2 regions of the Paenibacillus sp. FW101-FHT12H11 genome follow, and region 1 is predicted to be linked to the other one. Evidence: predicted binding sites of a transcription regulator. Region 1 holds the regulator's gene; the other holds the start of a gene.
What was found. The regulator LexA, encoded in region 1, represses DNA repair genes until DNA is damaged. The targets are predictions, from matches to a motif close to CGAACATATGTTCG.
Positions count from the first base shown of each region.

Region 2: a site for LexA is predicted at 1,226-1,239, ahead of AC3WTJ_RS31080 (carbohydrate kinase). Genes of this name have one in related genera too.

Region 1 is NZ_JBYTCO010000002.1:470,369-473,518, reverse strand. Features, by position in the region: gene AC3WTJ_RS07835 (aminopeptidase) at 1-638, shown strand, start outside; gene lexA (transcriptional repressor LexA) at 967-1,584, opposite strand; gene AC3WTJ_RS07825 (LysM peptidoglycan-binding domain-containing protein) at 1,732-2,124, shown strand; gene AC3WTJ_RS07820 (DUF896 domain-containing protein) at 2,265-2,447, shown strand; gene AC3WTJ_RS07815 (HAD family hydrolase) at 2,491-3,150, shown strand, end outside.
Region 2 is NZ_JBYTCO010000011.1:237,606-240,755, forward strand. Features, by position in the region: gene AC3WTJ_RS31070 (PH domain-containing protein) at 47-664, shown strand; gene AC3WTJ_RS31075 (hypothetical protein) at 768-1,157, shown strand; gene AC3WTJ_RS31080 (carbohydrate kinase) at 1,302-2,414, shown strand; gene AC3WTJ_RS31085 (pseudouridine-5'-phosphate glycosidase) at 2,417-3,150, shown strand, end outside.

The DNA.
Region 1 (3,150 bases):
TGCTGAACGATAAGCAATATGCAGCGCTGCAATATCGGGCTGCAGGGACTGATTTGCGCGTAGAGCTGCCAGTTGGCCACATTTGGCTTGGCGGGGATAAAGCGAACGCAAGAGGGATTCGCTTTGTTGCGAATATGCCGACGGAAGAAGTATTTACGATGCCCAAACGGACTGGCGTTAACGGGACGGTAACAAGTACCATGCCGCTGAATGTGAATGGCGCATTGGTTGATAAGTTTTCGTTCAGGTTCGAAGACGGGAAGGTCGTAGATTATAAGGCAGAGGTCGGCCATGAGCATTTGACTAGATTATTGGAAATGGACGAAGGCGCTCGTTATTTAGGCGAAGTCGCGCTTGTTCCCTATGATTCGCCGATATCCAATCTAAAACGGATTTTTTACAATACAGGGATTGATGAAAATGCCTCCTGCCATCTTGCTTTGGGCAGCTGCTATCCAATCAATATGAAGGATGGGGCTTCTTTATCCAACGAGGAGCTGAAAGTAAGAGGCGGAAACACTAGCTTGATCCACGTGGATTTCATGATCGGGACGTCTGATCTTGAGATTGACGGTGTGCTTCAGGATGGCAGTCTGGAGCCAATTTTCCGTCAGGGGAATTGGGCGCTTGCATTTTAAGCCTTTGAATTAGTAATAAAACCGAGGGATGGTTTGTCCTTCGGTTTTTTTGATTTTATAGGGGAACTATAGTCCCTTATATGTTTGAAAAAGCACCTCATCCACTAGTGGGGGGGAACAGCAGTTCATTCGCTAATCTGTTGATTTCACTTGTAAAACGATTGTTGGACGTCAAATAAAGTTCTGTAGTTCCTTTTCGAGATTACAATGGCTATTTCTCTCCAAATAGAGTACTTAAGTTCCCTTATCCTTTTCGTGGACCCTTAGCTGGATTCGCGCGCACCTAAAAGGACCGTCAGGATGATTCACCTGACGGTCCTTTTTAGTCTTACATATCGCGGAATAATCCGATGACACGGCCTAGAATCGTAACATTCTTGAGCAGAATCGGCTTCAAAGCAGAGTTTTCCGGTTGAAGGCGGATATGATCCTTCTCTTTGTAAAAACGTTTGACTGTCGCTTCGTCGTCTTCCGTCATCGCGACTACGATGTCACCGTTGTTCGCTGTTTGCTGCTGCTTGACGATAACATAATCGCCGTTATGTATACCGGCTTCGATCATACTGTCTCCCAGGACGCTAAGCATAAACACATTGTTGTCTCCGACCATGCTGACTGGAAGAGGGAAGTAGTCTTCGATGTTCTCTGTCGCCGTAATCGGTACCCCGGCGGTAACTTTACCTACGAGCGGTACGCGTGCAACGGAAACAGCGAAATGAGTCTCGGCGCCGTCTAAGCCAAGAATCTCGATAGCGCGAGGTTTGGTTGGATCGCGACGAATCAAACCTTTCTTCTCAAGACGCTCCAAATGCCCGTGTACGGTTGAACTGGAGGCTAGTCCGACAGCCTCGCCGATTTCGCGTACGGAAGGCGGGTAACCCTTATCTTTCACTTCGTTCTTAATGTATTCTAAAATAGCTTGTTGACGCTGCGAAATCTTACTCAATAGTTATCACTCCAATACTGGGAATCATTACCCAAAGTATAACATAGAACCCGAGTTCGTACAAACATAAGTTCGAATAAATCGTTGACTCAAACATGTGTTCGTGTTATTCTAAAAACAGAACAAATGTTTGGGGGATGATTATTCATGTATATGGCCTACTCACACACTACCAATTCACGCACACCTCATAGATCAACTGCCGCGTCCAAAGGGATTGCAACCAAATCACGTAATACGAAAACAATCATTCGATTTCTTTTTATTGCATTAATTCTGGGGACTGTCTTCTCATTCGGTGCCATGGTACAAGCTTATGCGGCGGCGTCTTCACCGACGGGCAGTATATCTAATCACGCTGAAACTAAGAAAGTTGTTCAGGAGCAAGTTGTCATTCAAGAGGGGGACACGCTCTGGGGTATTGCGACTGCTCATAAGAAAGATGGAGAGAACATTCGTTCCTATATAGATGAGATTAAGACAAAAAATCATTTAACTACGAGCTCCTTGAAAGAAGGACAGGTTTTATTGCTCCCTTAATCATTACTATCCTATGGAATGGAAATAGACGAATAGAGGCTAGGAATTATTCCTATGCCTCTTTTAGTTGTTTTCTTGACATTCCACTAGAGGGATGGCAAAGTAATAGTCATATTGAATTTTTGAACTGGAGGATCACTATGAGTGACAGTATGGAAAAAAACATCGAGCGCATTAATGAGCTTGCTCGTAAAGCGAAAACCGTTGGCTTATCGGATGCGGAAATCGATGAACGAAATGAACTGAGAAAAAAATATATTGAGGCTTTCCGAGGCAATCTTAAAGTTCAACTTGATTCCATCAAGTTCACGGACGAAGAGTAGTTGCTTTTTCACATAGAAACAACATTCAAAGGGGAAATGAATGATGACGTTGAAGGCTGTACTTTTTGATTTAGATGATACGCTCTTGTGGGATGACCGCAGTGTACAAGAAGCTTTTGAAGCAACTTGCTCGGAGGCGGCGAAACACGCGGCAGTGAATCCGGAAGAATTGGAAGCTGCTGTTCGTAAAGAAGCCCGTGCTTTATACGAATCCTATGAACCTTTTCCATTCACCAAGATGATTGGCATTAATCCGTTTGAAGGGCTTTGGGCTAATTTTACACAAGGTGAAAATGAAAATTTCCGCAAGCTGCAAGCATTAGCACCAGGTTATCGCACGGAAGCGTGGACTCGCGGGCTTCGCGCGTTAGGAGTAGAAGATGCAGAGCTGGGGTACAAGCTCGGCGAGCTTTTTCCTGCTGAACGCCGCAAGCGCCCGTACGTTTATGAAGAAACGTTCCGTGTACTTGACGCATTGAAGGGTAACTACAAGCTGCTGCTCCTAACAAACGGATCGCCTGATCTTCAAAAAGAAAAATTAGCTGACGTGCCAGCGATTACGTCCTATTTCGATCATATTGTCATTTCCGGGGAATTTGGAGTGGGTAAACCCGATGTTTCTATATTCCACCATGCGCTGGAACTTCTGGGGATTCATGCAGAAGAAGGGATCATGATCGGTGATAAGCTGACGACGGATATC
Region 2 (3,150 bases), on a different contig from region 1:
TACTATACTAAATAGGTATTTATTTGTTCATGAGAGGGTTGATTTTATGTTTGGTAAAGTAGCAGCTGATATTCTGGGGTTAAGTGATGTAGGTTCCGTGATCAAGCCTGAAAATTACGATAAGGTCGATGCCGATGATTATGTTATGCATGAGGATAACGAGAAAATTTTCTTTTTGATTAAATCCAAATCGGATGAATATTGCTTCACGAACCAAGCATTAATTCATCTCGACGGCACGAGCGCCATAAGCAAGAAACGGGTGCTGAACCGTTACCCTTACAGCAAATATGCCCTCTCCCAAGTATCTTTCGAAACAGCAGGTACGGTCGATCTCGATGTGGAGATCAAATTCGTGCTGGGTTCTGTCCATTTCTCGATTGATGTCCACAAAAAGCATGTTGAAGAACTGAAAGACTTGTATAAAGCTCTGTTTAAAATTTCCGAAATCACACAGGAAAATGAGCACTTCCTGGATTACGCGAAGCAAAGTATCGAGCTGGCTTCCGCCACATTAAACCGTACGACGAAAACCGAAGGGCAGAAGCTCTCTGAGGAATTCAAGCAGGTGAATCAAGGCGCTTTCGACTGGCTCGTGAGCACGCATAAGCAATACAAAGTGAAGGATTTCGGCTTCGTTTTTGAGAAATTCATTAATCAATAAGTTTGTCATCATTTATTAAATACATAAGTTTTCAGGCATTGGGGAAGCTAATCCTACCTGCATTTACAGGCCACTATTTAAGAAGTGCTTGGAGGTATGGAATATGTTTCCCCGATTTATGAAACTGGCTTTGATTTCATTTCTGTGTATTACCGTCCTGCTTGGGGCTCATCATTATCGCAAGCATCCTCATAATCAGCAAATGATCTCCTCTGCTGAAAGCTGGGAGGCGGCCAAGCAAGGTTCGCCCACTTTTTATCAGACCAATCCATTCGGTATGCCTGGGGCAGAGGCAAGACTGCATATGACTACGGATATGAAGCAACATGCCGCGGCATATGGACTTACACCGCCAACCTCGATGAAAGCCTTAATGGTTCCTACACAGGACAAAACAAATAAGGGCTGGGGCGGATGGAGCTATATCGGCCTGTTGGGACTGCTGGGGCTGCTCGGTATCCGAAGCCGTTCGGAGTCTTCTTATTCGGAATAAGCCATTCTAGGAGCACTGTTCCCGGTTTCGGGAGGCAGGCTCTTTTTCATTTGCGAACACTTTAAGGACAAATGTTTGTTAGTTGGACATTTGTCCGAACCTGATATAAACTAGAGATAGTCTACGATCGAAAGGAGTCATTTCATGGATCGTGAACAGCAAATTTTAGCACTCATTCGTCAGAATCCATTCATCTCTCAGCATGAAATGGCCAGCATCATCGGCATTTCCCGATCCGCTGTCGCCGGCTACATCGCGGCCCTGACTAAGAAAGGGACGATCCGCGGGCGCGCATACGTGACCTCGGATGAGAATACGGTCATATGTATCGGCGGTGCGAACCTAGACAGCAAAGCGACTAGCAAGCAAGCCATCCGTCTGGCCTCTTCGAATCCAGTCACGGTGACGGAGTCCTGCGGCGGCGTTGCGCGCAATATCGCGGAGACGCTGGCGGGACTAGCTTGCCAGGCGGCGCTGCTCACGGTTGTTGGCGATGATAAGGCAGGCCAATGGGTACTGGAAGAAACGCGAAAGCGCGGCGTTGATGTCAGTCAAGCCATCGTACTCCAAGGTGAGAACACCGGAACGTACACGGCGCTGCTCGACGCGACAGGCGAGATGTTTCTCGCTTTTGCCAATATGGATATCTACGATAAATGTACACCTGCTTTGCTGCGCGACAAATGGCCGCATGTGGCTTCAGCCAAGCTCATCATTGCGGATACGAATTTGCCCGCCGAGACGCTCGCCGAGCTGATTGATCGATGCAAAGAAGAAAACCTGCCGCTATTTATCGATCCCGTGTCTTCGGAAAAGGCTAAAAAGCTCCCGCAAGATCTGCACGGCGTAACGGCTATCTTCCCTAACTGGGAAGAGGCTTGCCAGCTGGCAGGCATCGCGCCCGACGGCGGCAACAACAGCGATTACAGCACGATTGCAGGAGCGATCCGCGCTCGCGGCGTCCGCCATGTCTTTATTACGCTCGGCAGTCAAGGCGTCATATATGCCGGCGAGGAAGGCGAGCGGCACTTCCCCCCTATTCCCACCAAGGTTGTGGAGGTCACGGGTGCAGGCGATGCTTTTGTCGCCGGTATTGCTTACGGGGTCATGCGGCAATCCACCTATATGGAATCGTGTATGTATGGACTTACTGCTTCACATATTACGCTTCAAACCGACCAATCTGTCGCGAGCGAGCTGACGGAAGAACGACTGCAACAAACCCTACTTCACTTGACCAAAGGAGACGAATCCTAATGATGAATACAACTTACCTAACGTTTACTGATGAAGTGAAAGACGCTTTGGCGAATAATAAACCTGTTGTTGCCTTAGAAACTACGATTATTTCTCACGGGATGCCTTACCCGCAAAATATAGAAATGGCCAAAAAGGTCGAACAAATCATCCGTGATAACGGCGCCGTTCCAGCTACGATTGGCATCATGGACGGTAAAATCAAAATCGGCTTGAACGAGCAGGAGCTCGAAGCTTTCGCGACGAACCCTCACGTGGAAAAAGTCAGCCGCCGCGACTTCCCTTACATCCTCTCGTCGGGCCAAATCGGCGCGACAACTGTCGCAGCCACAATGATCGGTGCTGCCCTTGCGGGCATCGAAGTGTTCGCTACCGGCGGCATTGGCGGCGTACACCGCGAAGGCGAAGTGACGATGGACGTCTCCGCCGATTTGACTGAACTGGCACAGACGAACGTTGCCGTTGTCTGCGCAGGCGTGAAGTCCATTCTCGATATTGGGCGCACGCTCGAATATTTGGAAACCCACGGTGTTCCCGTGGTTGGCTACAAAACGAGCGAGTTCCCGTCCTTCTACGCCCGCGAAAGCGGCTACGGCGTAGACTTCCGCCTCGATGAGGCAGCAGGCATTGCGGCCATGCTCCGCACGAAGTGGGAGCTCGGCCTTGCCGGCGGCGCCATCATCGCCAACCCGGTCCCTGTGGAATCCGCCATGGACCATGTTGAGATCGAAAGCTT